DNA from 4 places in the Spirillospora sp. NPDC046719 genome. Region 3 is predicted to be linked to each of the others. Evidence: riboswitches for the same ligand, from Rfam matches in the RefSeq annotation. Region 3 holds a riboswitch; each other region holds the start of a gene.
The links. Region 3 has a riboswitch for cobalamin ahead of cobN (cobaltochelatase subunit CobN). Riboswitches for the same ligand answer to the same signal wherever they lie in the genome.

Region 1 (7,948 bases), on a different contig from region 3:
CGCCGCGCCCCGAACCGGACGACGAGCCGCCCCGTGACCATCGGCACGAACGCCACCGGGACGGTCATCGGCAGGAACGCCAGCCCCGTCTGCAACGGCGTCAGCCCGCGCGCGTCCACCATCCACTGGGTCAGCGTGAACAGCAGGCCGTAGTAGACGAGCTGCGACGCGACCGCGACGACCAGGTCCACGCGGACCCGGGGCAGCGCCATCAGCGCGGGCGGCAGGACCGGCGACGCCGCCCGCCGCTGCGTCGCCGGGAGAACGGCGACGGCGGCGAGCGCGGCGAGCAGCGCCACGGCGGGCGGGACCCGCAGCCAGCCGCTCGTCCCCGCGTCCACCAGCCCGAACGTCAGCGCGGTGAGCCCCGCGACAGACAGCAGCAACCCGGTCCGGTCGATCGGCCGCGCCGTCCCCGACCGGTGCCCGCTCAGCCCGCCCGACGCCGCGAGTGCCAGCCCCGCGACCGGGACGTTCACCAGGAACACCAGCCGCCATCCGGCGAGCGACACCAGCGCGCCGCCGAGCACCGGTCCCGCGACGATGCCGAGGCCGGTGATCGAGACGAGCGCGCCGATCCGGCGGGACCGCTCGTCCCGGTCCGGGTAGAGCGCGGCGAGCAGCGCCATCGACGCGGGCACCAGCCCGGCGGCGGGCACGCCGAGCAGCGCCCGGCCCGCGACCAGGAGGCCGGCGCCGGGCGCGGCCGCGCAGAGCAGCGCGACGGCGGCGAACGCGCCGAGCGCCGCCCGGTACACCCGGCGCGGGCCCCACCGGTCGGCGACCGAGCCGGACGCGAGCATCAGTCCGGCGAGCACCACCGTGTAGGCGTCCACCGCCCAGGGCAGTGCCGCCGCGGGCGCGTGCAGGTCGCGCCGCATGTCGGGCAGCGCCACGTTGAGGATCGTCGCGTCCATCGCGATCATGAAGTTGCCGGCCGCGATGCCGGCGAACCGGAGCGGGGCGCCCCGCCGGGCCGGCGGGCTGTCGAGGATCGTCATGGCCACGACCCTCGCCGTCCGGCCGCCCCGCCCGACAGGCCGTGGATCCGATGGGGCCATCGAGAAGTCCGATGGCATAATCCGGACGTGGATTCGCGCTACCTGCGGGCCTTCGTGGCCGTGGCGGAGACCGGGGGCATCTCCTCCGCCGCCGAGCGGCTCGGCTACGCCCAGTCGAGCCTCAGCATCCAGCTGCGCCGGCTGGAGGACGACCTCGGCGTCCGCGTCCTGGCCCGCACCAGCACCGGCACGGCCCTCACCGACGCGGGCCGCCGCCTGCTCCCCTACGCGGTGCAGTCGCTCGAACTGGAGGACCGGATGCGCCGCGCCGCGCGCGACGTGGCCCCGCGGCTGCGCGTCGGCGCCCTGGACTGCCTCGCCGACGAGTGGACGACCGACCTGCTCGCCGCCTTCCAGCACGGCGCCGCCGGCCCGGGCACCGCGCGCGAGGTGGACCTGGCGGTCGGCGACCGCGCGTTCCTCGCCGCCGGGCTCGAGGCCGGCCGTCTCGACCTCGTGTTCGTCTACGACAACGGCGCCCCCGCCACGGGCCCCCACGAGATCGTCGACGAGGACCGCGTCGTCCTGGTCGCCGCGCCCGAGCACCCCCTCGCCCAGGCGTCGCCGCTGGACCCGGCCGCGCTGATGACGGCGGAGTTCCTCATCGTCAACCCCGAGTGCACGTCCGAGATGCTGACCCGCCGCTACGGCCGCGCCCTCGGCCCGGGCACCCGCATCGGCATGGCCACCGGCTCCCTCGCCGCGCTGCGCCGGATGGCCGCGCTCGGCCGCGGCGTCGCGCTCGTCCCCGAGACGGCCGTCCGCGCCGAGCTCGACGCCGGCGACCTCGTCCGGCTCGATCCCGCCGTCGACGAGGTCACCGCCGTCCACATCGAGGCCCGGTGGCGTCCCGGCGCCGAGCCCCTGGTCCGCCCCCTGGTCGAGCTGGCCCGGCGGTCCGCCGGCCTGGTGCGCGGCGGGGCCGGTGCGGCTCGGGCGTCTTGACGGCGGCGGACCGCCGTCCGACGATTCGATCATGGCGACGGCAGAGGACGGCGCGGCAGAGGACGGGCGGCGCGCCGGGACGGGCCCCGGCGAGATCGCGGACGACGGGTCGGCGGTCGAGTTCTACGCCGCGCTCCCGCCGGACGTCGCGAGCGCCGCGCTCGTCCACACGACGATCCCGGCCGGCACGCCGATCCTGGAGCTGGGCGCGGGCGCCGGGCGGGTCACCCGCCCGCTGGTCGGGTTCGGCCATCCGGTGACGGCGGTGGACGGCTCCGCGGCGATGCTCGCCCGGATCGAGGGCGCGCGCACGGTGTGCTCGCCGATCCAGGACCTGGACCTGCCCGACCGGTTCGGCTGCGTCCTGCTGATGTCGTACCTGGTCAACTACGGCGACCGGGCGGCGCTCCTCGCGGCCTGCCGCCGCCACGTCCGGCCGGACGGCGTGGTCGTCGTCCAGCGCGACACGGGCAGGCACTGGCACGACGACGCGCCCCGGGAGTGGACGCACGACGGCGTCCGCTACCGGGTGGCGCACCTCGAACGGCCCGAGCCCGGGACGGTCGTCGCGACGCTCGAATACCGGATCGGCGAGCGGCGCTGGACGCACACCTTCACCAACCGGCACCTCGGCGACGAGGAGCTTCCCGCGGTGCTGGACGCGGCGGGCCTGCGCCTCGGCCACTTCCTGGACGACGACGGCGCCTGGTTCACCGCCCGCCCCCGCTGACCCGCGGCCCGGCCTGTCGGACCCGTGCGGCACATTGGTCCGCGAAAACGGCGGAGCCGGCGCATGCGGGAGGACCGATGGACGAGCGGACGTGGTGGACCCTGATCGAGGACGCGCGGGCCGAGGCCGGCGCGCACGCCGACGACCGCGACTCCCCCGACGACCCGCTGATCGACCTGGTGGCCGACCGGCTCGCGGAGCTGGACGGCCCCGGCATCGTCGCGTTCGACGCCATGCTGACGCGCGTCCTCGACTCGGCGTACCGGCGGCCGCTCTGGAACGCCGCCTACCTCATTGAGGGCGGCTGCGGCGACGACGGCTTCATGGACTTCCGCGCCGGGCTCGCACTGCTGGGACGCGACGTGTTCGCGCGCGCCGTCGACGACCCCGACACGCTGGCCGACGTTCCCACGGTGGTGCGGATGGCCCGGGAGGACGAAGGGTGGATCGGCGCGGAGGGCCTGCACTACGCGGCGCGCAGCACCTACGAGCGCGTCATGGGAGAGACCGAGTCGTTCGACGCGGCGATGGAGTCGGCCGTGCGCTCGATGCGGCGGCCCGAGCGGCCCGCGGGCGAGAACTGGAACGTCGAGAACGACGCCGAGACCCGGCTGCACCTGCCCCGGCTGGCCGCCTTGTTCCTCTGAGCGGTTGTCACCATGAGCTTGACAGCTAATGGCATTAGCCTTAGCTTGTAGCTAACGCCATTAGCCAAGCAGGAGGGCACCAGGCCATGAGCACCGCCACCGCTCCGACCGTCCGCAAGGGTTCCGCCGCGCTCGTGGCCCGCCGCACCGCCTGGGGCGCGAACGCGCTGTTCTGGACCGCGTTCGCCGTCCTAGAAGGCGTCAACCACGGCTGGCTCGCCGCGCTCCTCGCGGTCGCGTTCTTCATCGCGCCCGACCTCACCTTCCTGGCCGGGATCCGGGACGCGCACACCGTCGAGCGCGGGCAGCTCCCGGCACGCGCCGTCCCGTACTACAACACCGCGCACCGCGCGCTGGTCCCGCTCGCGCTCATGGCCCTCTACACGGTCGGCCCGTTCGCGTGGGCTCCGATCTTCGCCGGGCTCTGCGGCTGGATGGCCCACATCTCGTTCGACCGCGCCCTCGGCTACGGCCTGCGCACCAAGGACGGCTTCCAGCGCCACTGACCCCCTCCTCCGACCCGAAGGCGGGCGCCGCTACGATCGCGGACGGCGTGAACTGACGCGAGGTGCCCCTCGGGGAGAATCGGGAAGCCGGTGCGAATCCGGCACGGGCCCGCCGCGGTGACCGGGGAGCCGCCGCCCACGCGCGCACGCGCGGCCACTGGCCGTCAGGCCGGGAAGGCGGGCGGTGAGGCGTCGATCCGGGAGTCCGAAGACCGGCCTCGCTCCACCGGCCGCCCGCCCTGGGCGGCCCGACCGCAGCGGGAGCCTGCCCATGAACCTGTACGACGTCATCCACCGCCGCCGCGACGTGCGCGCCGAGTTCACCGGCGCGCCGATCCCGGACGGCGTCCTCGACCGCATCCTCACCGCCGCGCACGCCGCCCCCAGCGTCGGCCTCTCCCAGCCCTGGGACTTCGTGCTGGTCCGCGACCCGGACGTCCGCCGCGCGTTCCACGACCACGTCCGGTCCGAGCGCGACGCGTTCGCCGCCACCCTCACCGGCGACGCCGCCGCCCGCTTCGCCCGCATCAAGATCGACGGGGTGCTCGAATCCACCGTGTCGATCGTGGTCACCTACGACGCCGAGCGCGGCGGCCCCGCCGTCCTCGGCCGGCACGCGATCGCCGACGCCGGCCTGTACTCCGTCTGCCTGGCCGTCCAGAACCTCTGGCTGGCGGCGACGGCGGAGGGACTGGGCGTCGGCTGGGTGTCGTTCTACCGCGAGCCCTACCTGCAGGAACTCCTCGGCATCCCGGCGAGCGTCCGGCCGGTCGCCTGGCTGTGCGTCGGGCCGGTCACGCACCTGGAGACCGTCCCCGACCTCGAACGGCACGGCTGGCGGCACCGCCGCCCCCTCCACGCGGCCGTCCACCACGACCGCTGGTGAGCACGGCACCCGAATAATCAGGTGCGCCGCCCCGCCCCTGGCGTGATCATGCCTGCATGGACCCCGTACGCATCAGGCGCATGTCGCGGGACGACCTCGTCGCGACCGAGCGCGCGGCGGCGGTGACGTTCCTCGAAGGCGACCGCCTCAGCCGGCGGGTGGGCGAACCGGACCCGGAACCGCCGACGGAGGAGCAGTCCCGCCGCCTGATCGACCGCCTGGGCCACTTCCTGACCGTCGACCCGGACGGCTGCTGGCTCGCCGAAGAGGGCCGGGACGTCGTGGGCTTCGCCGTCTCCCAGAACCGCGAACGGCTCTGGTACCTGGCGACCTACGGCGTCCTGCCCGGCCGGCAGGGGAAGGGCATCGGCAAGCGCCTGATGGACGCCGTGCTCCGGCACGCCGGCGACCGCCCAGGGCTGTTCTCCTCGACGGTGCATCCGGCGGCGACGCGCCGCTACCGGCTGGCGGGCTTCACCCTGCACCCGCAGATGCGGATGGTCGGCACCGTCGACCGGTCCACGCTGCCCGCCGTCCGCGGCCTGCGGGACGGGCGGAGCGACGACCTGGAGTGGATGGACCGGCTGGACACCGCCGTCCGCGGCGCGGGCCACGGCCCCGACCACGTCCACATGCTGGAGACGCTGCGGCTGGTCGTCTCCGACGCGCCCGGCCGGCGCGGCTACGTCTACATCGACGAGGCCGCGGGACGTCCCGCACTGCTGGCCGCCGACCGTCCCGAGACCGCCGAGAGCCTGCTGTGGGAGGCGCTCGCCGCCGCGCGCGGGGACACCCTCGTCAACTGCATCACCACCGGCAACCACTGGGCGGTGGACGTCGGCCTCGCCGCCCGCCTCGACATCGGCCAGGAGGGCTACATCGCCGTCCGCGGCATGCCCGCCCCCGCCCCCTACCTGGCGAGCGGCCACTACCTGTGACCGACCGTCCTGCCGCGAGAAGGGGTGGGACGCCTCCGGGCAATCAAGGACGTGACCCCCCTCCACGCCTCCAGAAGGGTCCCGCATGACCCTTCCCCCAGCGCCACGGGACGAGCCGTGACGGGCGCCCCCTCCGAAACGGGCGCCCCGGCGGAGCCGGAGCCGTCGGACGCCGACGTCATCGCCGCCGCGCGGCGCGACCCCGAACGGTTCGCGGATCTCTTCGACCGGCACTACCGGGACATCCACCGCTACGTGGACCGGCGGCTCGGCGCGGACGCCGCGGACGACATCGCGGCCGAGACGTTCCTGATCGCCTTCCGCCGCCGCGCCGTGTTCGACCCGGCGCACACCTCGGCGCGCCCGTGGCTGTACGGCATCGCGACCCGGCTGATCAGCCGCCACCGCCGCGACGAGCTGCGCCGCTACAAGGCGATGGCCCGGATGCGCACCGCCGACGTCGTCGAGAGCCACGAGAGCAGCGTGACCTCGGCGGTGGACGCCGCGAGCTTCGGCCTGAGCCCGGCCCTCGCACGGCTGCGGCACGGCGACCGCGACGTCCTGCTCCTCGTGGCGCTGGCCGAACTCAGCTACCCGGAGGTCGCCGAAGCCCTCGGAATCGCCTACGGGACGGTCTGCTCGCGGCTGAGCCGCGCCCGCAAACAGGTCCGCGCGGCACTGCGCGCATCGGGACACGACGAGGAGGACGACCGTGGATGATCTGACCCTCATCAGCCGGATGCACACCGCCGAGCGCCCCCCGTCCCCCGAGACCGCGCACGCGGCCCGCCGCCGCCTCCTGGCCGAGGCCGCCGCCCCCCGCCGCCGCCTCGCACGGCTCTTCCAGCCGAAGCGGAGGGCGGCGCTGGTCGCGGCGGCCACCGCATGCGCGCTCGCCGCCGCCTCATGGACGGCATACCGAGGGGAGACGCGGCCCCTCTACCATCCGGAACCGCTGGCCGAGCAGAACGGACCCGCGTCCACGTTCCTGCTCGCCGCTGCGGACGCCAGCACACGGCACGCCTCCGACGGGCGCCTGTGGTACGTCCACCGCGTGGTAGGCAAGTCGGTGGTGGTTCCGTCCACCCGTCATCACGGCGCCCACTACACCGTGCAGACCACCAAGGACGCCTACATCCTCAGCGCCAAGTCGGCGAAGGACTTCGGCTCGCTCCCCGGCGGCGACCTGGAGGCGCCGACCAGTCTGAGCTGGGACGGCGAGAAGGTCGCGGTCCGGCCTGCGACGCCCGCCGACGGCAAGGCCTGGAAGGCGGACGGGCGACCCGACGCGGCGCAGCTCGGCATCAGGGACCTGGACGACGAGGTCGGCAGCCCGTTCCTGCAGGAGGGCGCCGAACTCGACTTCGGCGTCGACGCCGCGCGCCGGCTCCCCGCCAACCCGTCCAAGCTGCGCGCATGGCTCCTGAACTACGCGACGAAGTTCGACCATCGGCGCCTGCGCGCCCCGGACCTCTACCTCTTCCTGAACGCCCCCTCCCTGCTCGCCGACCGCGCGGTCACCGACCGGGTCCGGATCGCCACGTACCGGATGCTCGCCGGACTCCGCGACGTCAAGACGATCAACGGCACCGACGCCGCCGGACACCCGGGACGAGGCGTCGCGATGAGGCAGACCACCCGCGACTACGGCACGATCGAGTGGCAGTTGCTCATCGACCCCGAGACCGGACGGCTCACCGCCAGCCAGGGCATCGTGGTGACCCCCGGTCCGAAGAACGCGGGCCTGCGGCCGGGCACCCGCCAGTTCTTCGAGATCGTCAAGGCGGCCGAGTGGACCAACGCCCCCCGCGACAGCCTCCTGCCCAAGTGGATCCTCAACCTGAACCGGCGCCCCGCGACCAACTGACCCCCTCCGGCCGCCCATGTTGACGGTCGAGCAGGGGAAAGGGGCGGATGCTTCGCGCATCCGCCTCTAGGCGCCCGCGTCAGCGAGTGAGGTCGAGGGAACCGGCTTTGACGTCGGCGAGCAGGGACGCCCACCCGGACGCCGCGACGGTCAGCACCGCCCCGTCCGGATCCCGCGAGTCCCGCACCGCCACCCGCCGGTGCCGCCCCCAAGAGCCGCACTTGGAGATCTCGCGCAGTTCGCGATCAGCCCCGAGCACGACGATGCCACTGCCAACGCCGATGCGGCCTTATCGATCATTGATGTGGCGGGAGTCATTAGGCTGACACCGGTGACCACCGAACGCCCAGATGTGCCGCTGATCGCCG
Region 2 (7,340 bases), on a different contig from region 3:
GACGAGCCCGTCGTAGAATCACCACGACCAGCAGCGGGCGGCGGGCCGGGTCGCGCAGCCGCTCGACCCGCAGCACCTCGGCGGCCCGCGCCAGCCCGGCGGACAGCGGGGTGCGGCCCCCGGTCGGCAGCGCGTCGAGGCGGCGCGCCCCGGCCTCCACCGACGACGTAGGCGGCAGCGCCAGGTCGGCGTCCCGGCCCCGGAAGGTGATGAGGCCGACCTTGTCGCGCCGCTGGTAGGCGTCGAGGAGGAGGCTGAGGACGGCGCCCTTCACCGCGCGCATCCGCTTGCGCGCCGCCATCGAACCGCTGGCGTCGACGACGAACAGGACGAGGTTGCCCTCCCGTCCGTCGCGGACCGCTTCGCGCAGGTCTTCGGGTTGGACGACCAGACCGGAACCGGTGCGTCCCCTCGCGCGCTGGTGCGGTGCCGCCGCGCGCAGCGTCGCCGTCAGGTGCAGCCCGCGCGCGCCCGGCCGTGCGCCTGACACGCGTCCGTACGGGCTGCGCGCCTTGGAACGCCGTCCCGGCGCGCCTTCGCCCAGCCCGGGGACGGTGAAAAGGCGCGGCTTGTAGGCGGCGTCCGCCGGCGCGGGCTCGCTCTCGCCCGACCGCCCCGGGCCGCCGCTCTCCCCGGACTGCGGTGTCTCCTCCGGGGGCGGGTCGGCCGGCGGCGGGACGGGCGCGTCCTCCCCGGAGCCGTCGGGAAGGCCGCCGCCTCCCCCGTCCGGGCCGCCCGGACCGCCCGGGCCGTCCGGGCCGTCCGGGCCGTCGCCGGGAGGTCCCGGGTCGTCGGGCGGCTCCGGCTCGTCGCCGTGCTCTTCGAGCACCTCGTCGAGCTTCTGCCGGTCGAGGCCCGGCGCGTCGAACGGGTCGCGGCGGCGCCGGTGCGGCAGCGCTAGCCGCGCCGCCGTCCGGACGTCGTCGGCCGTCACCGCGTCGCGGCCGTGCCAGGCGGCCAGCGCGATCGCGGCCCGCGCCGTCACCAGGTCGGCGCGCAGGCCGTCCACCTCGAACGACGCGCATACGGCGGTGATCTGCCGGAGCGCGGCGTCGGTCAGCTCCACGCCGGGCAGCCGGCGGCGGGCGGCGGCGATCCGCCGGGCCAGGTCCGCCTCGTCCGCGGCGAAGGCCGCGGCGAAGCCGTCCGGGTCGTCCTCGAACCGCAGCCGCCGCCGGACGACCTCGGCGCGCTCGGCCGGGTCGCGGGTCGCGGCGACCTCGACGGTCAGCCCGAACCGGTCCAGCAGCTGCGGGCGCAGCTCGCCCTCCTCCGGGTTCATCGTCCCGACCAGCAGGAACCGTGCCGCGTGCCGGACGGAGACGCCCTCGCGCTCCACGTACGACTCGCCCATGGCCGCCGCGTCCAGCAGCAGGTCGACCAGGTGGTCATGGAGCAGGTTGACCTCGTCGACGTACAGGACGCCGCGGTGCGCGGCCGCGAGCAGGCCCGGCTCGAACGCCTTCACGCCCTCGGTCAGCGCGCGCTCGATGTCCAGCGAGCCGGTGAGCCGGTCCTCGGACGCGCCCACCGGCAGCTCGACCAGCCGCGCGTCCCGCGTCCCCGCCTCGCCCGGGGCGTGCGGGCCGTCGGGGCACGCCGGGTCGGGATCGTCCGGGTCGCAGGAGAACCGGCAGCCCGGCACGGCCGGCACCGGGGGCAGCAGCCCGGCCAGGGCGCGCACGATCGTCGACTTCGCGGTGCCCTTCTCGCCGCGGACCAGCACGCCGCCGACGCCCGGCGACACCGCGTTGATCAGCAGGGCGAGCTTCAGATCGGCCATTCCGACGACGGCGGAGAAGGGGTAGCGCTCGCGGGCGCGCCTCTCCGGCCGGCCGGTGTCCGGCGCCGACGCAGGTCGCACGTCTCGTCATCCTTCCTCGGGTGTCCACGCCCGTGGCGGTGCCTGTCCGACGGCCGGAGTCTCCTGGCTCCCGGATCACCGCTCCCCCTCGGCCTTCCAGCACCGCGTGCCGTGGCCGTGTCGAGGGGGGCTCCCCTGGTCACAGTTGCGGGACAGCCCCGGATTCGCACCGGGTTCCTCCGCGTCCGTCGCCCGCCCAGGATCGCACACCGGCCGGACGCGCTCGACCCGGCCATCTATCGGCGCAGTGCCGGTCAATGTTGGCGATACGCCAATGAGATGGTCTACTGGTCGGTATGGAGCGACGCGCAGCCCCGCGCGGCGAGGCCGCCGGAGCCGCGACGCCGCACCCGGGCGACACCAGGAGCCCGAAGGCCCGCTACCAGCGCCTGCCGCGCGACGAGCGGCGCGACCAGATCCTCGACGTCGCGCGCCGCATGTTCACCGAGCTGCCGTACGCGGAGGTGGCCACCGCGGCGATCGCCCGCGAGGCCGGCGTCCAGCGCGGGCTCATCCACTACTACTTCGGCACCAAGCGGGAGCTGTTCCTCAAGGTCGTCCAGGGCCTGACGGCCACCGCGGCGGTGCAGGCGCCGCCCCCGGACGAGCGGATGACGCTGCCCGAGACGGTCGAGCTGTGCGTGAACCTGTTCCTCGACACCGCCGAGCGGAACGCCACCACCTGGTTCGCGGCGCTGGACGCGGAGGGCTTCGGGCAGGACCCGGAGCTGCTCCACCTCGTCAACCGGTTCCGCGACCGGACGGTCGAGCACATGCTCGCCGTCCTGCGGGTGCCCGCGCCGACCGGCACGCTGCGGGCCGTCCTGCGCGTCTACTCCGGGCTCGCGGACGCGGCGACGCGGCAGTGGCTCCAGGAGCGGACCCTCGACCGCGCGCAGGTGCAGACGCTGCTGACCAGGTCGCTGATGTCGCTGGTCACCGACATCGCCCCCGCGCTGGAGGCCCAGGACGCGGCGGGCGGGGGGCGCCTAGAGGCCGGGGACCGGCTGCTTCGCGCCGCCGCGCACCGGGACGGCGAACCAGACGGCCTTGCCGCGGACGCCCGGGCCGAGCCGTGACAGCGTCCGCAGCATGCCCCAGCGGCCCCGCGACAGCTCCCGGACGATGCTGAGACCGCGCCCGCAGTCCCCGGACGTCCACGAGTAGCCGGGCAGCGACGCGTCGACGTAGGCGTCGAAGACGGCGCACCGCACCTCGGCAGCGACCGGGGCACCCGGGAGGCCGGGACCGGCCAGGGCACCCGGGCCTGCCGGGGCGCCGGACGGGCGGGGCTCGGCGCCGGGCGGGTCGCCCAGGTAGAGCCACAGCTCGTGCGGGCCGTGGTCGCCGGCGTGCTGGTGCGCGTTGGTGGCCAGCTCGCTCACCATCAGCTGCGCGTCGCCGATCGCCTCGTCCCGCACGCCGAGCGAGGCGAGCGCGTCGCGCAGCACGCGGCGGGCATGGCTCGCGCAGCCGGGACCGCCGGGGAGCGCCCACACCCAGCCCGGCCTGGCGCCGCCCGGCCCGCGCGCGCCCCCGGCGGCCATCGCGTCGGCCATGGCGGCGGCGTCGGTCATCATGTCCGCGGCGAGGTCGGCCGCCTGGTCGGAGGGGGCGCCGGGCGGCGCCGCGGGGTCGGCGGCCGGGGCGGCCGACCGGTCGTGCCCGGCGCGCGGCCCGGCGGTGCGCCGCGGCGCGCGCTGGCTCGCGTCGGTGGTCTCAGGCGGGGTCTTCACGAGTGCCTCCCGCGGGCCGTCTGCCGGGAGCGCGGTCCGGTCGCCGTCACTATCGGTCCCCGAGCAGTCACGCATTCAAGACTCTCGTGAGATTCTCACGTACGCAAGCGCCTTGATGGAATTGCCCTGCCCTCGGTGCCGGGTTCGCCAATCGCGTTGTGGCGCGGCCCGAGAGCGGCGAGACTTCGCTCCCATGACCTACCGCCCCACCGTTCGTGGCCGCCGTCTGGCGCGGGAGCTCCGCAAGCTGCGCGAGGAGCAGGGACTCACCCTGCAGGAGGTGGCGGACCGCCTCGACTGGTCCCGGGCCACCGTCTCCCGGCTGGAGACCAGCCAGACCCGGCCGCGCCCCGGCGACATCGCCGACATCCTCGACCTGTACGGCGTTCCGAGCCCCGACCGCGACGCGCTGATCACGCTGGCCAGGCAGGCGGGGCAGCGCGGCTGGTGGACCGCCTACCAGGACGTCTTCGCGGGCAGCTACGTCGCGCTGGAGGACGAGGCGTCGCACATCCGCACCTGGGACCCGCAGCTCATCCACGGCCTGCTGCAGACCGAGGAGTACTCCCGCGCCGTCATCACGGCCGGCCGGCTGCTGCCCGCGCAGGAGGACATCGAGCGCCGCATCGCGGCCCGCAAGATCCGCCAGGCGCTGCTCGACCGCGAGAGCGCGCCCCGGCTCCAGGTGATCTTCGACGAGGCGGTGCTGCGCCGGCCCATCGGCGGCCGCGAGGTGATGCGGGCCCAGCTGGAGTCTCTGGTGGAGGCCGTGAAACGCCCGACGGTGACCGTTCAGGTCCTCCCGTTCACACAGGGGGGACATGCGGGCCTTGACGGACGTTTCACCATTTTGTCGTATCCGGACCCCGCTGACCCCGATATCGCCTACGTAGAGGGGACCATGGGCGACGTTTACCTTGAGAGCAGCGAGGCAATAGCAAAACATAGGGACCGCTTCGATCGGATCGAGGCGGCCGCCTTGTCCCCCGAGGAATCCGCGCACCTCATAGCCGAGGCAGCAAGGAGCAGCCTGTGACCAACCTGCAGCGCGAACTCAACGGAGCCACCTGGCGCAAGTCCTCCCACAGCGGGAGCGGCGACCAGTGCGTCGAGGTGGCCCCCCTCTCCAGCGATCTGCGCGCTGTTCGCGATTCGAAGGACCCCGGCGGACCGGCCCTGGTGCTGACGCCGGACGCCTGGCAGACCCTCCTCGACTCCATCCGGGAGGTCTGAGCACGAGTTCCGGAGGGCCGCGGCGCACGTCGCCGCGGCCCTTCGCCGTGCCCGCACGCCGCACCAGGTCCGGAACCGGGACCGGGGCGGTGACCCCGCCCTTCCCTGGAAAGTAGAACGTGTTCTAGTATCGCCCGTGCGGCGCCGACCCGGCGACGCGGCCCCGGCGACCCGGAGGATGGCATCGTGACCGCGGAACTCAAGCTCGGCATCAACGTCGGCTACTGGCAGCAGCACCCCGACGACCAGACCGAGACGGTGCTGGCCGCCGAGCGCTGCGGATACGACTCGGTCTTCACCGCCGAGGCCTACGGCTCCGACGCGTTCACCCCGCTCGCCTGGTACGCGGCCCGCACGTCCCGGATCAAGCTCGGCACCGCCGTCGTCCAGATGTCGGCGCGCACGCCCGCCGCGACCGCGATGCACGCGCTCACCCTCGACGCGCTGTCCGGCGGCCGCATGATCCTCGGCCTCGGCGCGTCCGGCCCGCAGGTCGTGGAGGGCTGGTACGGGCAGCCGTTCCCCAAGCCGCTCGCCCGCACCCGCGAGTACCTCGACATCGTCCGGCAGGTCTGGCGGCGCGAGGAGCCGGTCACCAGCGCGGGCCCGCACTACCCGCTGCCGTACCCGGGCGGCGCCGGCCTCGGCAAGCCGCTGAAGTCGATCGTCCACCCCGTCCGGCCGGAGATCCCCGTCTACCTCGGCGCCGAGGGGCCGAAGAACGTCGCGCTGTCCACCGAGGTCGCGCAGGGCTGGCTGCCGCTGTTCGTCGACCCCGAGCAGATCGAGCCGGTGTTCGGCGCGTCGCTGGCGAACCGCCCGGACGGCTTCGAGATCGCCGCGACCGTCACCACGATCGTCACCGACGACCTGGCGTCCGCGCTGGAGTTCGCCAAGATCCCCCTCGCGTTCTACATCGGCGGGATGGGCGCCAAGGACCGCAACTTCCACCTCGACCTCATCGGCCGGCTCGGCTACGCGGAGCAGGCCCAGCGCGTCCAGGAGCTGTTCCTCGACGGCCGCCGCGACGAGGCGATCAAGGCCGTCCCCGACGACCTCGCCGACTCGATCTCGCTGCTCGGCCCCATCGGCCGGATCAAGGAGCGGCTCCAACTGTGGCGCGACAGCCCGGTGAGCACCGTGCTGATCGCCGGAGTGAAGGACGAGCCGACGCTCCGCGCGATCAGGGAGATGGTCGACGGCTGAGCAAGAGGTTCGTACCTTTTCGCCCAGAATTATTACGTAACGGAAAGTTCCCGCCGTCGAGGCGCGGGTTCTACGTTCGTGATCAGACCACCCCGAGTGACCGGGGCATGGGGAGGGGCGGTCCGGTTCAGGCCGGGCCGCCCCTCCCCATTTCGGGGTGGGTCGCCCGTAACCGATCACACACGACGCGATGGAATGGAGGCGGCGAACCGGGTGCTGCACCGAAGGCACCCGGAGATCAGAGACTGGAGATGGGACACACGATGTCCACGCAGGAAGACGCCGCCCGGCTGCTCGTGAGGACTCTCGAGGCTGAAGGCGTCGAATACGTCTTCGGCATACCCGGCGAGGAGAACATCCACTTCGTCCACGCCCTGAACGACTCCCCCATCCGCTACATCCTCGTCCGCCACGAGCAGGGCGCCGCGTTCATGGCCGAGATCTACGGCCGCCTCACCGGCAAGGCCGGCGTCGCCTCCGCCACCCTCGGCCCCGGCGCGATCAACCTGCAGCTCGGCGTCGCGGACGCCACCACCAACAGCACCCCCGTCGTCGCGATCTCCGCGCAGGTCGGCCTCGACCGCATCTACAAGGAGTCGCACCAGATCGTCGACCTGGTGTCGCTGTTCCGCCCCATCACCAAGTGGTCCGAGCTGGCCCCGACCGCCGAGGCGCTGCCGGAGATGGTCCGCAAGGCGTTCAAGACCGCGCAGACCGAGCGTCCCGGCGCCGTCTACCTCGCCATCCCCGAGGACGTCGAGTCCGCGAAGGTCTCGGACGCGCTCAAGCCGCTGCCGGTCAACATCGTCCGGCCGCAGGAGCCGTCGCCGTCCCAGATCGCCCGCGCCGCCGACGTGATCGCCCTCGCCCGGCAGCCGATCGTCCTCGCCGGCCACGGCGCCACCCGCGACCGCGCCAGCGACGCGCTGATCCACTTCTCCGAGCGCCTCGGCCTGCCCGTCGCCACCACCTTCAACGGCAAGGGCGTCTTCCCCGACGACCACCGCAACGCCCTCGGCGCCGTCGGCTTCATGCGCCACGACTACGTGAACTTCGGCTTCGACGAGGCCGACGTCCTGATCGCCGTCGGCTATGAGCTCCAGGAGTTCGACCCCGTCAAGATCAACCCGAACGCCGACAAGAAGATCATCCACATCCACCAGTCGCCCGCCGAGGTCGACGACCACTACCCCGTCACCGTCGGCATCCAGGGCGACATCTCCCGCTCCCTGCGCGCCCTCGCCGACAGCGTCCACCGCCGCTGGGACGTCAACGGCACCGGCGAGAAGATCCGCCGGATG
Region 3 (7,028 bases):
CGCACGCCGCCCGACCTGTGGACCGGCAGGCCGCCGCCGGCCCGGCGGGCCCGCGCCGCGTCCGCGCGCACGTCGGTGCGCGACTTCGCGCAGCCGGGACGGCCCGCGCAGGACGTCAGCCCCGCCCAGTCGGGTCCGGTGACCAGGCCAGGGAAGTGTGACATGTCCGCGATGCCGGGAATGACGACGCCCCGCCACGGAGTGACAATGATCTCCCCGGCGGCGCCCAGCCCGGCGGGGTCGAGGCGGCCGAGCGGGACCAGCCCGGAGAACGCCGTCCGCCCGTCCCGCTGCGGGATCTCGCCGAGCGGCGTCCGGTACGGGACCGCCGGGACCGGGACGGGTGCGCTCCTGCTTCCCGGCAGCGAGAGGTCGCGGCCGAGCTCGGCGAGCCGCCACTCGCTCGTCCGGACGCGCAGGAACGCGCGCGCGGCGTCCAGCGCGAGCGCGGCGGCGTCCTCCGGGGCCGCCCGCAGGCCGCTGTCCGTCCCGGCGAGGACCAGGGCGAACGCGTCCGGCGCCACCGCGTACAGGCCGACGTCGGCGCGCAGCGCGATGACGTCGCCGCGCCCGTCGTCGACCGCGAACAGGAACCGGCCGGGCAGGCCAGCGAGGTCCGGGGCGGCGCACAGGCCCGCGTCCAGCGCCGCCACGACGGGCCGGGCGTCCAGCAGCCCGGAGCCGTCGCGCCCGGTCAGCACGCTGCCGAGGATGTTGCGGACGCGCTCGTGCGCGGCGGACGGCAGCAGCCCGGCCGCGTGCAGCCGCTCGCTCAGCTCGCTCTCCGCCCCGTCCGCGAGCCCTCTGATCTGCACGTTCGCCCGCGACGTCAGTTCGAGGAACCCGTCGCCCAGCTCCCGCGATGCGGCAGCGAGGGCGTCGAGCCGCGGCCGCGTCAGCGCGCCGCCGGGCAGCCGGACGCGCGCCAGCCCCCCGTCGGCGGCGGCGTGCACCCGCAGAGCCCCCGGACACCGGTCCGGCCCGGAACGCGAAGTCGACACGCGAGGATCCTAAGGCCCGCTCCGAGGGCCCCGGCGACGCGATCTCGTGCCGCGGGCCGGGTCAGGAGGCCATCGCCGAGTCGCAGTGCCCGAGCCCCGAGAAGGTCGTCCGGACCGTCCCGTCGATGGCCCTGCCGAACGCGTCCAGGCCGTTCAAGCAGGCATAACGCGGTTCACCGCTCGAGACGAGGACGACGCCGACACTCGTGCCCGGCGTCTGCGGGATCGTGCGGGTGACCCGCATCGGCCTCCCCTCGGTGAAGGCGAACAGGACGGTGGCGTCCGGCCTCCGCATCATCCCGTAGCCGGAACGTCCGTCCGGGCCCATGGTGGCGGACGAGACGCCGTCCGGCGCGCGGAACAGGACCCGTCCCTCGCGCAGGCCCGGTCCGCCGTCGCGGGTGTCGGTCGCGCGGACGGTGACGTTCTGGACGGCGGCGTCCTGCCCGGCCCCGGGAACGAGGTCGCCGATGGTGTAGCCGAGCGTCCGGCCGTCGCGGGCCCAGACGATCTCGCCGACGACCGAGGGCCCGGCCGCGCTCCACGTGCGGCGGTTCCCCGTCGCGGTGTCGAGCACGGTCAGCGCGGCGCGCGGCGGGCTCGCGGGCGCCAGTGCGCGCGGCGGGTCGGCGGACGCCGGCGTGTGCGGCGGCTCCGGCGCGCAGGGCGCGGTCGTGTAGGCGAGCCGGTCGCCTCGGCGGTTCATCGCGAGGCCCGCGACCAGCGCGGGGATGGTGCCGCCGGGCATCGGCGCGAGCCCGGTCACGTGGCCGTCACCGGTCAGCCGGAACCGGAAGAGGCGCGTCTCGCACGGGTCGCTCCGCGAGGCGGCGACCACGAACCTGCCGTCCGGGCCGGCGAGGATCTCCTGCACCGCGCCGGCGGAGTCCGGCGGCCGTACCGCGTCGACCGGCCGCTCGGGCGCGCCCGTCCGGGGCATCGTGCGCACTTCGAGCCACGTCCCCTGGCCTCCCGCGGCGAGCAGGAAGCGCGGCGTCCGGTACGGGAAGCCCGCCGCCTCCCGCGGAGTCTCCCCGCCAACGGTCACGCCGACCGCGGCGATGGCTACGGCGACCAGGACCGCCAGCGCGGCGGGCGCCGCCCAGCGCCGGATCCGCCACGACACCGGCTCGCTCTCCCGCTGCATCGGAAGATCGTCCCACGGCGGGCGGCGCCCCCGGGCGCGCCGGGGCGGCGGGAATCGGGTTAGGGTGTGGGCGGCGACAAGGGAGGAAGCCGGTGCGAATCCGGCGCGGTCCCGCCACTGTCACCGGGGAGCGGACCCCACCGAAGGCCACCGCGCGAGCGGGAAGGCCGGGGCGAGCGCCGATCCGGGAGCCAGGAGACTCCGTGCCGCCACTTCTTGACCTGCGATTCGGGGCGAGGACCCCGGGTGAGGACGCGATCCGCGTGATCCTGCTGCTGTCCACCTCGGACACCGACCTGCTCAGCGCGCGCGCAAGCGGCGCCGACTTCCGGCTGGCCAACCCCGCCCGCACGTCCGTCGACGACCTGCCCGCGCTGGTGGACGGCACCGACCTGGTGGTGGTGCGGCTGCTGGGCGGGCGGCGCGCGTGGGAGGAGGGCCTCGACGCGCTGCTCGCGGGCCCGCGCCCGGTGGTGGTGCTCAGCGGCGAGCAGGCGCCGGACGCCGAGCTGATGGAGCTGTCGACCGTCCCTGCCGGGGTGAGCGCCGAGGCGCACGCCTACCTGGCGCACGGCGGTCCCGGCAACCTCGCCGAGCTGTTCGCCTTCCTGTCCGACACGGTGCTGCTCACCGGGTTCGGCTTCGCTCCCCCGGCCCCCACCCCGACGTGGGGCGTGCTGGAACGCGAGCGCACGTCGGACGAGGGACCGGTCGTCGGCGTCCTGTACTACCGCGCCCACCACCTCGCCGGGAACACCGCGTTCGTCGAGGCGCTGTGCGCGGCGATCGAGGCGAAGGGCGGGCGGGCGCTCCCGGTGTTCTGCGCGTCGCTGCGCACCGCCGAGAAGGAGCTGCTGGACACGCTCCGGCGGGCGGACGCGCTGGTCGTCACCGTGCTGGCGGCGGGCGGCACGAAGCCGGCGTTCGCGGGCGCGGGCGGCGACGACGAGGCGTGGGACGTCGGCGCGCTCGCCGAACTGGACGTCCCGATCCTGCAGGGCCTCTGCCTGACCAGCGAGCGCGCGGCGTGGGAGGCCAACGACGACGGGCTGTCACCGCTGGACACCGCGACGCAGGTCGCCGTGCCGGAGTTCGACGGCCGGATCATCACGGTGCCGTTCTCGTTCAAGGAGACCGACGAGGACGGCCTCAGCGTCTACGTCGCCGACCCGGAGCGGGCCGCGCGGGTCGCGGGGATCGCCGTCCGGCACGGGCGGCTGCGGCACGTGCCGGCGCGGGACAAGCGGGTCGCGCTGATGCTGTCGGCGTACCCGACCAAGCACGCGCGGATCGGGAACGCGGTCGGGCTCGACACCCCCGCCAGCGTGGTGAAGCTGCTCGCCGAGATGCGCGAGCGCGGCTACGACGTCGGCGACGCGCTGCCGGGCGAGGGCGACGCGCTCATGCACGCGCTCATCGCGGCGGGCGGCCAGGACCCCGACTGGCTGACCGAGGCGCAGCTCACCGGCAACCCCGTCCGCGTCCCGGCGGCGCGCTACCGGGCCTGGTACGCGACGCTCCCGCAGGACCTGCGCGACGGCATCGAGCGGCACTGGGGGCCGCCGCCGGGCGAGCTGTTCGTGGACGACTCGCGCGACCCGGACGGCGAGATCGTGCTCGCCGCGCTGCGGTCCGGGAACGTCGTCGTGATGGTGCAGCCGCCGCGCGGGTTCGGCGAGAACCCCGTCGCGATCTACCACGACCCCGACCTCCCGCCGAGCCACCACTACCTGGCGGCGTACCGGTGGATCGCGGACGAGTTCGGCGCGGACGCCGTCGTCCACGTCGGCAAGCACGGGAACCTGGAGTGGCTGCCCGGCAAGTCCGCCGGGATGTCGGCGTCCTGCGGCCCGGACGCGGCGGTCGGCGACCTGCCGCTGGTCTACCCGTTCCTCGTCAACGACCCGGGCGAGGGCACGCAGGCCAAGCGGCGCGCGCACGCCACGCTCGTCGACCACCTGATCCCGCCGATGGCGCGGGCGGAGAGCTACGGCGACATCGCGCGGCTGGAGCAGCTCCTCGACGAGCACGCGAACATCGCGGCGCTCGACCCGGCGAAGCTGCCCGCGATCCGGGCGCAGATCTGGACGCTGATCCGGGCCGCCCGCCTCGACCACGACCTCGGCCTGGACGACCGGCCGCACGACGCCGAGTTCGACGACTTCCTGCTGCACGTGGACGGCTGGCTGTGCGAGGTGAAGGACGTCCAGATCCGCGACGGCCTGCACGTCCTCGGCGCGGCCCCGGCCGGGGAGACGCGTGTCGACCTCGTCCTGGCGATGCTGCGGGCGCGGCAGATGTGGGGCGGGTCGGTGACGCTGCCCGGCCTGCGCGAGGCGCTCGGCCTGAAGGAGGACGGCGCGTCCCGCGGCGAGGTCGACGCCGTGGAGGCGCGGGCGCGGGCGCTGGTCGCCGCGATGGAGGAGCGCGGCTGGGACCCGGACGCCGCGTCCCAGGTCGCGGAAGGCGTCGCGGAAGGGGTCGCGGACGGGCGGGTCGCGGACATCCTGCGGTTCGCCGCGACGGAGATCGTCCCGCGGCTGGAGCGGACCCGCGACGAGATCGGCATGGTGCTGCACGCCCTCGACGGCGGGTACGTGCCGGCCGGGCCGAGCGGGTCCCCGCTGCGCGGCCTCATCAACGTGCTGCCGACCGGCCGGAACTTCTACTCCGTCGACCCGAAGGCCGTCCCGTCCCGGCTCGCCTACGACACCGGGCGCGCGATGGCGGACTCGCTGCTGGACCGGTACCGGGAGGACACCGGCGAGTGGCCGCGGTCGGTCGGGCTGTCGGTGTGGGGCACCAGCACGATGCGCACGTCCGGCGACGACATCGCCGAGGTCCTCGCGCTGCTCGGCGTCCGGCCGGTGTGGGACGAGGCGTCCCGCCGCGTCACCGGCCTCGAGGCGGTGCCGCTCGACGAGCTGGGCCGCCCGCGCGTCGACGTGACGATCCGGATCAGCGGGTTCTTCCGCGACGCGTTCCCGCACGCCGTCGCGATGCTGGACGACGCCGTGCGGATCGCGGCGGACCAGGACGAGCCCGACGACATGAACTTCGTCCGCGCGCACGTGCGGGCGGACCTCGCCGAGGGCGGCGACGAGCGGCGGGCGACGCTGCGGGTGTTCGGGTCGCGGCCCGGCGCGTACGGGGCGGGCATCCTGCCGCTGATCGACAGCCGCAACTGGCGCGACGACTCCGACCTCGCCGAGGTGTACGCGGTGTGGGGCGGCTACGCCTACGGGCGCGGCCTCGACGGCGTCCCGGCGCGCGGCGACATGGAGAACGCCTACCGGCGGATCAGCGTCGCGGCCAAGAACACCGACACCCGCGAGCACGACATCGCCGACTCCGACGACTACTTCCAGTACCACGGCGGCATGATCGCGACGGTGCGGGCGCTGACCGGGAAGGCGCCGAGGGCCTACATCGGCGACAGCACCCGCCCGGACGCCGTCCGCACCCGCACGTTGGACGAGGAGACGTCCCGCGTGTTCCGCGCGCGCGTCGTCAACCCGCGCTGGCTCGCGGCGATGCGGCGGCACGGCTACAAGGGCGCTTTCGAGCTGGCGGCGACGGTCGACTACCTGTTCGGCTACGACGCGACCGCCGGGGTCGTCGCCGACTGGATGTACGAGAAGCTCGCGCGGACGTACGCGCTCGACGCCGAGAACCAGGCGTTCTTCAACGAGTCGAACCCGTGGGCGCTGCACGGCATCACCGAACGGCTCCTCGAAGCCGCCGACCGCGGCATGTGGGAGCACCCGGAACAGGACACCCTGGACGCCCTGAAGCGCCTCTACCTGGAGGTCGAAGGCGACCTGGAGGATTCCGACTGAGCGGCGGCCCGGGTCCCCGTGCCCCGAGTCAGCGAAGTCGGGGCAGGTCAGTCGAGGAGGCGTGCGGCGAGCGCGCGCAGTTCCCTGTCCTCGGCGAAGCCCCGCCACCCGCCGTTGTTGCGGTGCCGCCGTTCGGAGTCGGCGATGGCCCGCAGCGCCCACCCCAGGGTCGACGGCGCGGGGCCCATGTCGGCGAGGTACCGCATGGCCGCCCACCGCACCGGCAGGTACTCGCCGCGCGCCAGGTCGTAGACCTCGCGACACAGCGGCTCGGACGCGGTCTCCGCGTCGCCGGTGACGGCGTGGTACGCGCGCGCCGCGTCCACGCGTGTCCAGTCGTCGCGGGAATCCATCAGCGGCCGGAGGCGCCCGGCGTGCCCGGCGGCGTGCTCGCCGAGATCGGCCAGCAGCCCGGCCCAGCCTCGATCGGGCGGAAGGGCGTCCACGACGCTCAGCAGCGGCCCCGGATCGCCGGTCACCTTGGACAAGGCCCACGCGAAGCGCGTTTCGCGGTCCTGGGCGGTCCGTCCGCCGTCCTGCGCGCCGGCGCGACGCAGCGCCTCGGCGGCGCCGGACGCGGCCGGGCCGATCGCGGCGAGCGTCGCCGCGGCCTGGACGGCCGCCCCGGTGCCGAGCAGCCGGACGAGTTCCGGGACGGCCGGCGCCGCGGCCTCGCCCCATGCCTCCAGGGCGCGCGCGAGGGTGCGGCCGGTGTCCGGGTCGTCCATCCGTGCGCGGATCGCGGGGAGGAGGGCGTCCGCGTGCCCGCCCAGCGGGGCGAGCGAATGGAGGATGGACGGCGGCGAGGTGGTCAGCACCGAGCCCGTGAACGCGTCGACCATCGGCGGCGTCCCCGCGAGCCGTTCCACCAGGTAGGGGACGCAGCGCGGGTCCTCGCGCCAGGCGAGGCCCCATGCGGCGAGGTCGGAGATCCGCTCGTCGCCGTACCGGGACAGCGGCGCGCCGTCGCCGAGCCGGTCGGCGAGCAGGTCGGGGTCGCCCTCGTCCAGTCCCGCGATGAGGAGGACGGCGTAGGAGCGC
Region 4 (7,948 bases), on a different contig from region 3:
TTGTTCGCCACGATCGAGTCGCCGGTGGCGAAGAACGCGACGAGCCGGTTCACCAGGTGCAGCTCCGCCGGCGTGAGCCGGGTGAGGTCGGCGAGGTCGGAGGCGAGGTCCACCTCCTCGACCGTCCAGGTGTTGCGGATCGCGGCGCGGTAGCGCTCGTAGAAGTCGGGGTAGCGCATGGGCCGCAGGGTCAGGTCCATGCCGGGGTCGAGCAGCGGCATTACTGGCACGCCTCGCAGGTCTCGGGGTTCTCCAGGGAGCAGACCGCCGCGGCGACGGTCGTCTGCGCGATCCGCGTGGCGGGCCGGGAACGCAGGTAGTAGGTGGTCTTGAGGCCGCTGCGCCACGCGTAGGCGTACATCGAGGACAGCTTCCCGATCGTCGGCGTCTCCATGAACAGGTTCAGGGAGTGCGACTGGTCGATGTACGGGGTGCGGGCGGCGGCGAGGTCGATCAAGGCCTTCTGCGGCAGCTCCCAGGCCGTCCGGTAGAGGTCCCGCATCTCCTCGGGCAGGTCGACGAGGCCCTGGATCGAGCCGTTCGCCCGCTTGATCGCCTCGCGGACGGCGTCGTTCCACAGCCCGAGCGACTTCAAGTCCTCGACGAGGTACCCGTTGATCTGCAGGAACTCGCCGGACAGCGTCTCGCGCTTGAACAGGTTGGACACCTGCGGCTCGATGCACTCGTAGCAGCCCGCGATGGACGCGATCGTGGCGGTCGGCGCGATCGCGATCAGCAGCGAGTTGCGCAGCCCGACGTCGGCGATCCGGGCGCGGAGCGCGTCCCATTCGGCGGGACGGGCCGGCGCGGCGTCCGGGAAGTGGTCGAGGTGCAGCTGCCCGCGCGCGGTGCGGGTCTCGGCGTAGGCCGGGAGCCGGCCGTGCGCCTCGGCCAGGTCGGCGGACGCGGCGTAGGCGGCGAGCGCGATCTCCTCGGCGATCCGGGTGGACAGCTCGCGGGCCTCGGCGGAGTCGAACGGGAGCCGGAGCGTGAAGAACACGTCGGCGAGGCCCATGACGCCGAGGCCGACGGGACGCCATTTCCGGTTGGCCGTTTCCGCCTCGGGCGTCGGGTAGAAGCCGCGGTCGATGGTGCGGTCCAGGAAACGGACGGCGGTGCGGACGGTCGCGCGGAGCCGGTCCCAGTCGATCCCGGACGGCGACACGTGCGCGGCCAGGTTCACCGACCCGAGGTTGCACACCGCCGCCTCGTTGTCGCCCGTGACCTCCAGGATCTCGGTGCACAGGTTCGACAGGTGGACGGTCCGGCCCGGCTCGGCGGTCTGGTTGCAGGCCCGGTTCGCGGCGTCCTTGAAGGTCATCCAGCCGTTGCCGGTCTCCGCGAGCGTCCGCATCATCCGCCCGTACAGCTTCCGCGCCGGGACCTGCCGGACGTACCAGCCCTCCTTCTCGGCCGCCCGGTACGCGGCGTCGAAGGCGTCGCCCCACAGGTCCGTCAGCTCCGGGACCTCCTTCGGGTCGAACAGCGACCACGTCCCGTCCGCCTCGACGCGGCGCATGAACTCGTCCGGGATCCAGTTCGCCAGGTTCAGGTTGTGGGTGCGGCGCGCCTCCTCGCCGGTGTTGTCGCGCAGTTCGAGGAACTCCTCGACGTCGGCGTGCCACGGCTCCAGGTACACGCACGCCGCGCCCTTGCGGCGGCCGCCCTGGTTGACGGCGGCGACGGAGGCGTCCAGCGTGCGCAGCCACGGGACGATCCCGTTCGAGTGCCCGTTCGTCCCCCGGATCAGCGACCCGCGCGACCGGACCCGCGTCCAGGAGATCCCGATCCCGCCCGCGTACTTGCTGAGCCGCGCGACCTGCCCGTACCGCTCGTAGATCGCCTCCAGCTCGTCGCGCGGCGAGTCCAGCAGGAAGCACGACGACAGCTGCGGGCGCCGCGCCGCGGAGTTGAACAGCGTCGGCGAGCTGGGCAGGTACGACAGCGTGCTGAGCAGCCCGTACAGCTCGGCGGCCTCGTCGACGGTGTCGGACAGGCCCACGGCCACTCGCAGGAAGAAGTGCTGCGGCCGCTCCAGGACGAGCCGGGTACGCGGATGCCGCAGCAGGTACCGGTCGTAGAGGGTGCGGAGCCCGAAGTACCCGAACCGGTCGTCCGCCTCCTCGACCGCGCCTCCCGAGGGGGGGCGACCCCCCGCGCCCCCCGGACCCGCGTCGATGAGGCCGTCCAGCGCGGCGGCGTTCGCGGCGACGAACGCGGCGGGGCCGTCGGCGAGGAGGCCCTCGGCGTGCGCGGCGGCGACGGACTCCGCGAAGCCCCGGACGCCGGCCTCGGCGGTCTCGTCGCGGATCCGGGCGGCCAGCAGCCGCGCGGCGACCCGGGAGTACCCCGGTTCCGCCGCGACCAGCGCGGCGGCCTCCCCGATCGCCAGGTCCCGCAGGGCGGCGGCGCTCGCGCCGTCCCCGGCCCGGACCGCGCCGAGCACCCGTTCCGGCGCGGTCCCCTCGACGCCGGCGCAGGCCGCGGCGACCTCGGCCGCGATCCCCCCGGCGGCCGGCGCTTCCGCAGGCATGGTGACTGTCACGTTCTCTCCCCTCGTGAGACGGCCTCGCGAGGGCATGCGAACGGGCGCGACGGCAGGCTGCCGCGCACCGTCCCCCGGCTCACCCGCGAAGCCTCGGACGTACGGCGTGCATGGCAGGTCTTCGGACTCGCGGGCGCCCGCGCCTCCTGCCGGAGGCACGACCTACTGGCCGTCGCTTCCCGATCCGGACGATCCGGTTCAGTGCCTGTGACGGCGGTCGTTCCCGCTCACCGCTGCGGGGCAGTCCCGGACTTGCACCGGGTTCCCTCTTACGACGCCCCCGCCGCGAGCGGCGGGGGCGAACCAGCACGGGATTGAACCCTACATCTTGTTGATCCTCATTGCGCAACCCCAACATGTAGGGCGCGTCGGGATCGGATCGCGGGGGTCGGATGCGCGGCCGCGGAGCGGGGTGGGACGATGTCCCCGTCATGTCCCCGCGTCCCAAGCAGCCGGCCTTCCGCACCGCGCGCGCGGTCGTCTTCGCGACCGTGTGCGTCGCGCTCGCGACCGCCGGCCACGACCTGGCGTCGCACGAGCCGGTGCCGGGCTGGGCGGTGCTCGCCGGGTTCGGCGCGGCCCTCGCCGTCGCCGTCGCCCTCGCCGGCCACGAGCGCTCCCTCCCGACGATCATGGGCGGGCTGCTCGGCGGCCAGTTCGCGCTGCACACGCTGTTCACGAGCGCGACCGAGGGCATGCGCGACTGCGACACCGCCGCGCACGCGGGGCACGCCGCCGCGACGCCCGCGATGCACGGCTCCGGCACGTCCATGACCGTCGCGCACGTCGCCGCCGCCGTGGTCGCGGCCTGGTGGCTGCGGCGCGGCGAGCGGGCCGCGTGGTCCCTCGCGCGGCGCCTCGCGTCCGCCGCCGACCGCCCGATCCGGCTGCTGCTCGCGCTGCTGCTGATCGAACCGGCGGAGCGCCCGGTGCGTACCCCGGTGGTGCCGGTGGCGGCCGGCGCGATCGCCACGGGACGCGCGCTCCGGCACCAGGTCGTCCGGCGGGGACCCCCTCCGCGTTCGAGGGCGCTCGCCCACCTCTGAGCGAGCGCCGTACGTCACCGGCCGCCGGACCCCCGGCGCCCGGCCCTTCCCGTACGACTCGAACGGAGTTCCGTCTTGCCTTCCCGCACGCATGCCCGCCGGCTCGGCACGCTCGCCGTCCTCGCCGGCGCCGGCGTGGTCGCGTTCGCGACCGCCGCGTCCGCGCACGTCACCGTCAACCCGAAGACCGCCGAGCAGGGCTCCTACGCCAAGGTCTCGTTCCGGGTGCCGAACGAGGAGGACAACGCCGCCACGACCAAGCTCGTGGTGAACCTCCCCACCGACCACCCGCTCGCTTCGGTGTCGGTGCGGCCCGTCCCCGGCTGGACCGCGAAGGTCGTGGAGTCCACGCTGCCGAAGCCGGTCAAGACCGAGGGCGGCGAGCTGACCAAGGCCGTCACGCAGATCACCTGGTCCGGCGGCAGGATCGAGCCCGGCCAGTTCCAGGAGTTCGACGTCTCGCTCGGCCCGCTGCCGACCGACACCGACACGTTGACGTTCAAGGCCGACCAGACCTACTCCGACGGCCAGGTCGTCAAGTGGGAGCAGGACCCGGGCGACGGCGCCAACGAGCCCGAGCACCCGGCGCCCACGCTCAAGCTGACGCCCAAGGGCGCCTCCGACACCGCCGCCGCCGGGCTCACCGCCCAGTCCAAGCCCGCCGCCAAGACGGAGGCGGGTTCCGACGACGGCACCGCCCGCGTGCTCGGCGGCGTCGGCATCGGCGTCGGCGTGATCGGCATCGCGGTCGGCGGCTACGGCCTGTCCCGGGCGCGGAGCCGGGCGTGAGCCGGGCCGTCCGGCGCACCGCCGCCGGCGCCGCCGCGGCCTTCGCCGCGCTGGCGCTGACCGCCCCGCCCGCCTCCGCCCACACGTCGCTGACCGGCGCGAACCCCGCCGCGAACGCGACGGTCGCGCCGCCGACCCAGATCGTCCTGACGTACGCCGACCCGGTGCAGCTGCCGCAGGTCGTGCTGACGGACGCGGGCGGCGGGCGGCACGAGGCGGGCAAGGCCCAGGCGGTGGACAACAAGGTCACCGAGGCGGTGAAGGGCACGCTGCCGAACGGTGTGTACACGGTCGGCTGGCGCGTCGTGTCGCCGGACGGCCACCCGATCAGCGGCACCTACACGTTCACCGTCACCGGATCCACCGGCGCCGCCGGCACCGCTGGCACCGCGCCCGGGGCGACCGCGCCCGCCGCGAAGGCCGCCGGGAAGGGCTCCGGCGGCTCGTCCGGCTGGCTGTGGATCGGCCTGGCCGCCGCCGTCGTGGTGGTCGCGGGCGGCGGGTTCGCCTGGTACCGCCGGACCTCGGGAGAATCCCCGGAGAAATGATCAACGGTCTTCCGGTCGGGTGATTACAGCGTTACATTGATTACCCGACCGGAAGATCATCCCTGGGGGCCCAGTGATCGTCGAGTACATCCGCTACCGGATCGACCGGGCGAGGGCGGAGGAGTTCGAAGCCGCCTACGCCCGCGCCGCCGTCCCGCTCGCCGCCGCCCCGCAGTGCGTCGACTACGAGCTGACCCGCTGCGTCGACGAGCCCGAGTGCTACATCCTGCGGATCCGCTGGACGTCCGCCGAGGACCACTCCCAGGGCTTCCGCTCCGGCGAGCACTTCCCCGCCTTCTTCGCCGAGATCAAGCCGTACGTCCAGCAGATCGAGGAGATGCGGCACTACGAGGCGACGCCCGTCCACGGCAGGGGCTCGTCCGTCCCCACCATGTACGACTGGGCCGGCGGCGCCGACGCCCTCCAGCGCCTCACCGAGGTCTTCTACACCGCCGTCCTCAAGGACGACCTCCTCCGCCCCCTCTTCGAGCACATGGCCCCGGACCACCCGAAATGGGTCGCGATCTGGCTGGGCGAGGTGTTCCGCGGCCCCGAGCGCTACAGCCGCGAGCGCGGCGGCTACCACCACATGGTCCGGCAGCACCTCGGCAAGGCGATCACCGAGGCGCAGCGCCGCCGCTGGGTGAGCCTGCTCATGGACGCGGCGGACGAGGCCGGGCTGCCCGCCGACCCCGAGTTCCGCGCCGCGTTCGCGTCCTACATCGAATGGGGCACCCGCATCGCGCTGGCGAACTCCCAGCCGGGCGCGACCCCGCCCCTCGAAGCGCCCATGCCCCACTGGAGCTGGGGCGAAGCCCCGCCCTACACCCCCGCCAAGTAGCGGCTGCGCCGCCGCTACCGCGCGGCCAGATCGACCACCGCCTCGCGGGCCTCGGCGAGTGACCGTGCCGCCATTTCCCTGAATCGCGCCAGATGCGGGACGAGGTCGGCGAGGGTCATTTCGGCGTTGACGAAGGAAACGGCGTCCTCGGCGACGCCGAGATTGCCGAAATAGGCCCGCAGATAGGGCTCCTGGAAGTCGAAGTCCTCGCGCGGCGTACCGGGACCGTACGCGCCGCCGCGCGCCGTCACGACGACGACCCGCTTGCCGTGCAGCAGGCTCCGGCCCGTGTCCGGGTCGGTGTACGCGCCGGGAAAGGTGATCCGGTCGATCCACGCCTTGAGCGACGCGGGGATCGAGAAGTTGTACATCGGAGCGCCGATCAGCACCGTTCCGGCGTCCAGGAACTGCTCGATCAGCGGCAGGGTCAGCGACCATTCGCGTTCCTCGGCGGCGCCCTCGACGAGCGCGTCGACCTTCGCGGGCGGGACGTAGCCGTTCTTCTCGACGCGGCGTCCGAGCTCGCAGTAGGCCGCCGAGATCGGCGGCACCGGATCGGCGACGAGATCGCGGTACCGGTAGCCGGACGTCCCGTGCCGTTCCCGCCACGCGTCCGCGAACCGCGCGGACAGGCGCCGGGTGATGGAGTCGCCGGAGTGGCTGGAGTCCAGGTGCAGCAGCGAGGTGACCTGGTCGTGGGCCGATAGCATGGTGGAGCGCGTCTCCTTCGCTCTCGTGTCGTCCTTGTTCCCACAGCTATGACGACCCGCGCCGACGAAAGGGGACCGGTGACTCCACCCACGACGAAAGTCGCGGGCTTCCTGCATCGACGGCTAGGCCGCCGGGCAGCGGGCCAGCCCGGCCCGATGAAGAACGTTCAAGGCGCCGACGTGGTCGGCGTTCGCGGTGAACCCGCATGCGACGCACTCGAACCTTGCTTGGGTGAGGCGGTTCTCCCTGGCGACGTGCCCGCAGCCTCCGGCGGAGGGCGGGCAGGTACGGGAGGTATCGCGGGCGTCCACCGGGATCACCTGGCGACCGGCGCTCTCAGCCTTGTCCGCCAGAATTCCCAGGAACAGCCCCCAACCCGCGTCCAGAATGCTCTTGTTCAGACCCGCTTTGCCCGCAGCGCCGTTGGGCAGGAACGCGCCCGCCTGCTCGACGTCGGGTCTGGAGGCGGGCGCCCTGGTCATACCCGCGATGTTGAGTTGTTCGCAGGCGATCACGTCATGCTCGCGCACGAGTTTCAGGGCGGTCTTGTGGTGGCGATCCAGTCGCTGCCGCCGGATCTTGGCGTTCAACTTGGCGACCTTGCGGGCCGCCGCCCGATGCCTTTTGGTCCGCTGCCGCGTGCGCTGGGGAAAGGTGGCCAAGTGCCGCTGCGCCGCCGCCAGTTCCTCGGCCATCGACGCCAGGAGGCGCGGGTTCTCGACGAACTCCCCCTCGGATGTGGTGAGCAGATGGGCCACGCCCAGGTCGATGCCGACGGCCGACCCAGTGGGCGCGAGCGGCTCTGCGGGCACATCGCCACAAACGACGATCACGAACCAGCGGCGCCCTTCCCGCTTCACGCTGATCGTCTTCACACGTCCCCGAACGGGCCGGTGCTGATGCACCCGGATATGCCCGACACCTTGCAGCCGGACACGCGTGCGGGCGTCGTGCGGGATGGAGTCCCAACGGCACCCGTCGCCGTCCCTGGGGAACTCCACCGTGTCGAAGTGCCCAGTGCCCTTGAAACGCGGGTGACCAGGCATCTGCCCGCCCTTGACCCGGCGAAAGAACGCCTCGAACGCCCTGTTCAATCGGCGCAGCGTGGCCTGCTGGGAGGAGAACGACCAGCGCCCCTGACGGACGGGATCGAACGCCCGGATCTCTTTCAACTGAGCCGACTGATGCTCGTATCGGATCTTCGTCTTGGACGTGTGCCGGTAGGCGTCCCGACGCTCCTGCAACGCTGCGTTGTACAGAGAGCAATGATCGGCCAGCATCTCCCGCAGCGCTTGTTCCTGAGGGGACGTGGGTCTGAGAAGGAACTTATAGGCACGCCTCACGACCGCCTCCTCCCCAATCCTCCACTGGTCCGTGCTTTGTCTCGATGCGCAGCGGCATCTGATCACGAGGACGTGGTCATCATAGGAACAATAAGTACGCACTCGCCTACGGAACGTGTGAGTTC

Region 1: another riboswitch for cobalamin. It lies ahead of bluB (5,6-dimethylbenzimidazole synthase); the one in region 3 lies ahead of cobN (cobaltochelatase subunit CobN).
Region 2: another riboswitch for cobalamin. It lies ahead of ABZ914_RS41645 (VWA domain-containing protein); the one in region 3 lies ahead of cobN (cobaltochelatase subunit CobN).
Region 4: another riboswitch for cobalamin. It lies ahead of ABZ914_RS08775 (ribonucleoside-diphosphate reductase subunit alpha); the one in region 3 lies ahead of cobN (cobaltochelatase subunit CobN).

Annotation. Positions count from the first base shown of each region.
Region 1 covers NZ_JBEYYT010000053.1:9,328-17,275, forward strand. Annotated here, with positions in the region: gene ABZ914_RS12590 (MFS transporter) at 1-1,001, opposite strand, end outside; gene ABZ914_RS12595 (LysR family transcriptional regulator) at 1,089-2,006, shown strand; gene ABZ914_RS12600 (class I SAM-dependent methyltransferase) at 2,038-2,736, shown strand; gene ABZ914_RS12605 (DUF4240 domain-containing protein) at 2,814-3,383, shown strand; gene ABZ914_RS12610 (DUF4260 family protein) at 3,470-3,889, shown strand; cobalamin riboswitch at 3,943-4,115, shown strand; gene bluB (5,6-dimethylbenzimidazole synthase) at 4,161-4,775, shown strand; gene ABZ914_RS12620 (GNAT family N-acetyltransferase) at 4,832-5,713, shown strand; gene ABZ914_RS12625 (sigma-70 family RNA polymerase sigma factor) at 5,831-6,433, shown strand; gene ABZ914_RS12630 (hypothetical protein) at 6,426-7,580, shown strand; gene ABZ914_RS12635 (DUF397 domain-containing protein) at 7,660-7,839, opposite strand; gene ABZ914_RS12640 (DinB family protein) at 7,912-7,948, shown strand, end outside.
Region 2 covers NZ_JBEYYT010000423.1:645-7,984, reverse strand. Annotated here, with positions in the region: partial or broken gene ABZ914_RS41645 (VWA domain-containing protein) at 1-1,783, opposite strand, end outside; cobalamin riboswitch at 1,921-2,044, opposite strand; gene ABZ914_RS41640 (TetR/AcrR family transcriptional regulator) at 2,161-2,943, shown strand; gene ABZ914_RS41635 (ATP-binding protein) at 2,854-3,600, opposite strand; gene ABZ914_RS41630 (helix-turn-helix domain-containing protein) at 3,794-4,636, shown strand; gene ABZ914_RS41625 (DUF397 domain-containing protein) at 4,633-4,833, shown strand; gene ABZ914_RS41620 (LLM class F420-dependent oxidoreductase) at 5,020-6,039, shown strand; gene ABZ914_RS41615 (acetolactate synthase large subunit) at 6,303-7,340, shown strand, end outside.
Region 3 covers NZ_JBEYYT010000440.1:557-7,584, reverse strand. Annotated here, with positions in the region: partial or broken gene ABZ914_RS42275 (ferredoxin-like domain-containing protein) at 1-1,001, opposite strand, end outside; gene ABZ914_RS42270 (hypothetical protein) at 1,063-2,148, opposite strand; cobalamin riboswitch at 2,202-2,373, shown strand; gene cobN (cobaltochelatase subunit CobN) at 2,412-5,987, shown strand; partial or broken gene ABZ914_RS42260 (hypothetical protein) at 6,035-7,028, opposite strand, start outside.
Region 4 covers NZ_JBEYYT010000033.1:9,910-17,857, reverse strand. Annotated here, with positions in the region: gene ABZ914_RS08780 (ribonucleotide-diphosphate reductase subunit beta) at 1-221, opposite strand, end outside; gene ABZ914_RS08775 (ribonucleoside-diphosphate reductase subunit alpha) at 221-2,545, opposite strand; cobalamin riboswitch at 2,640-2,868, opposite strand; gene ABZ914_RS08770 (hypothetical protein) at 2,977-3,591, shown strand; gene ABZ914_RS08765 (YcnI family copper-binding membrane protein) at 3,667-4,380, shown strand; gene ABZ914_RS08760 (copper resistance CopC family protein) at 4,377-4,928, shown strand; gene ABZ914_RS08755 (group II truncated hemoglobin) at 5,002-5,769, shown strand; gene ABZ914_RS08750 (FMN-dependent NADH-azoreductase) at 5,784-6,479, opposite strand; gene ABZ914_RS08745 (RNA-guided endonuclease InsQ/TnpB family protein) at 6,603-7,823, opposite strand.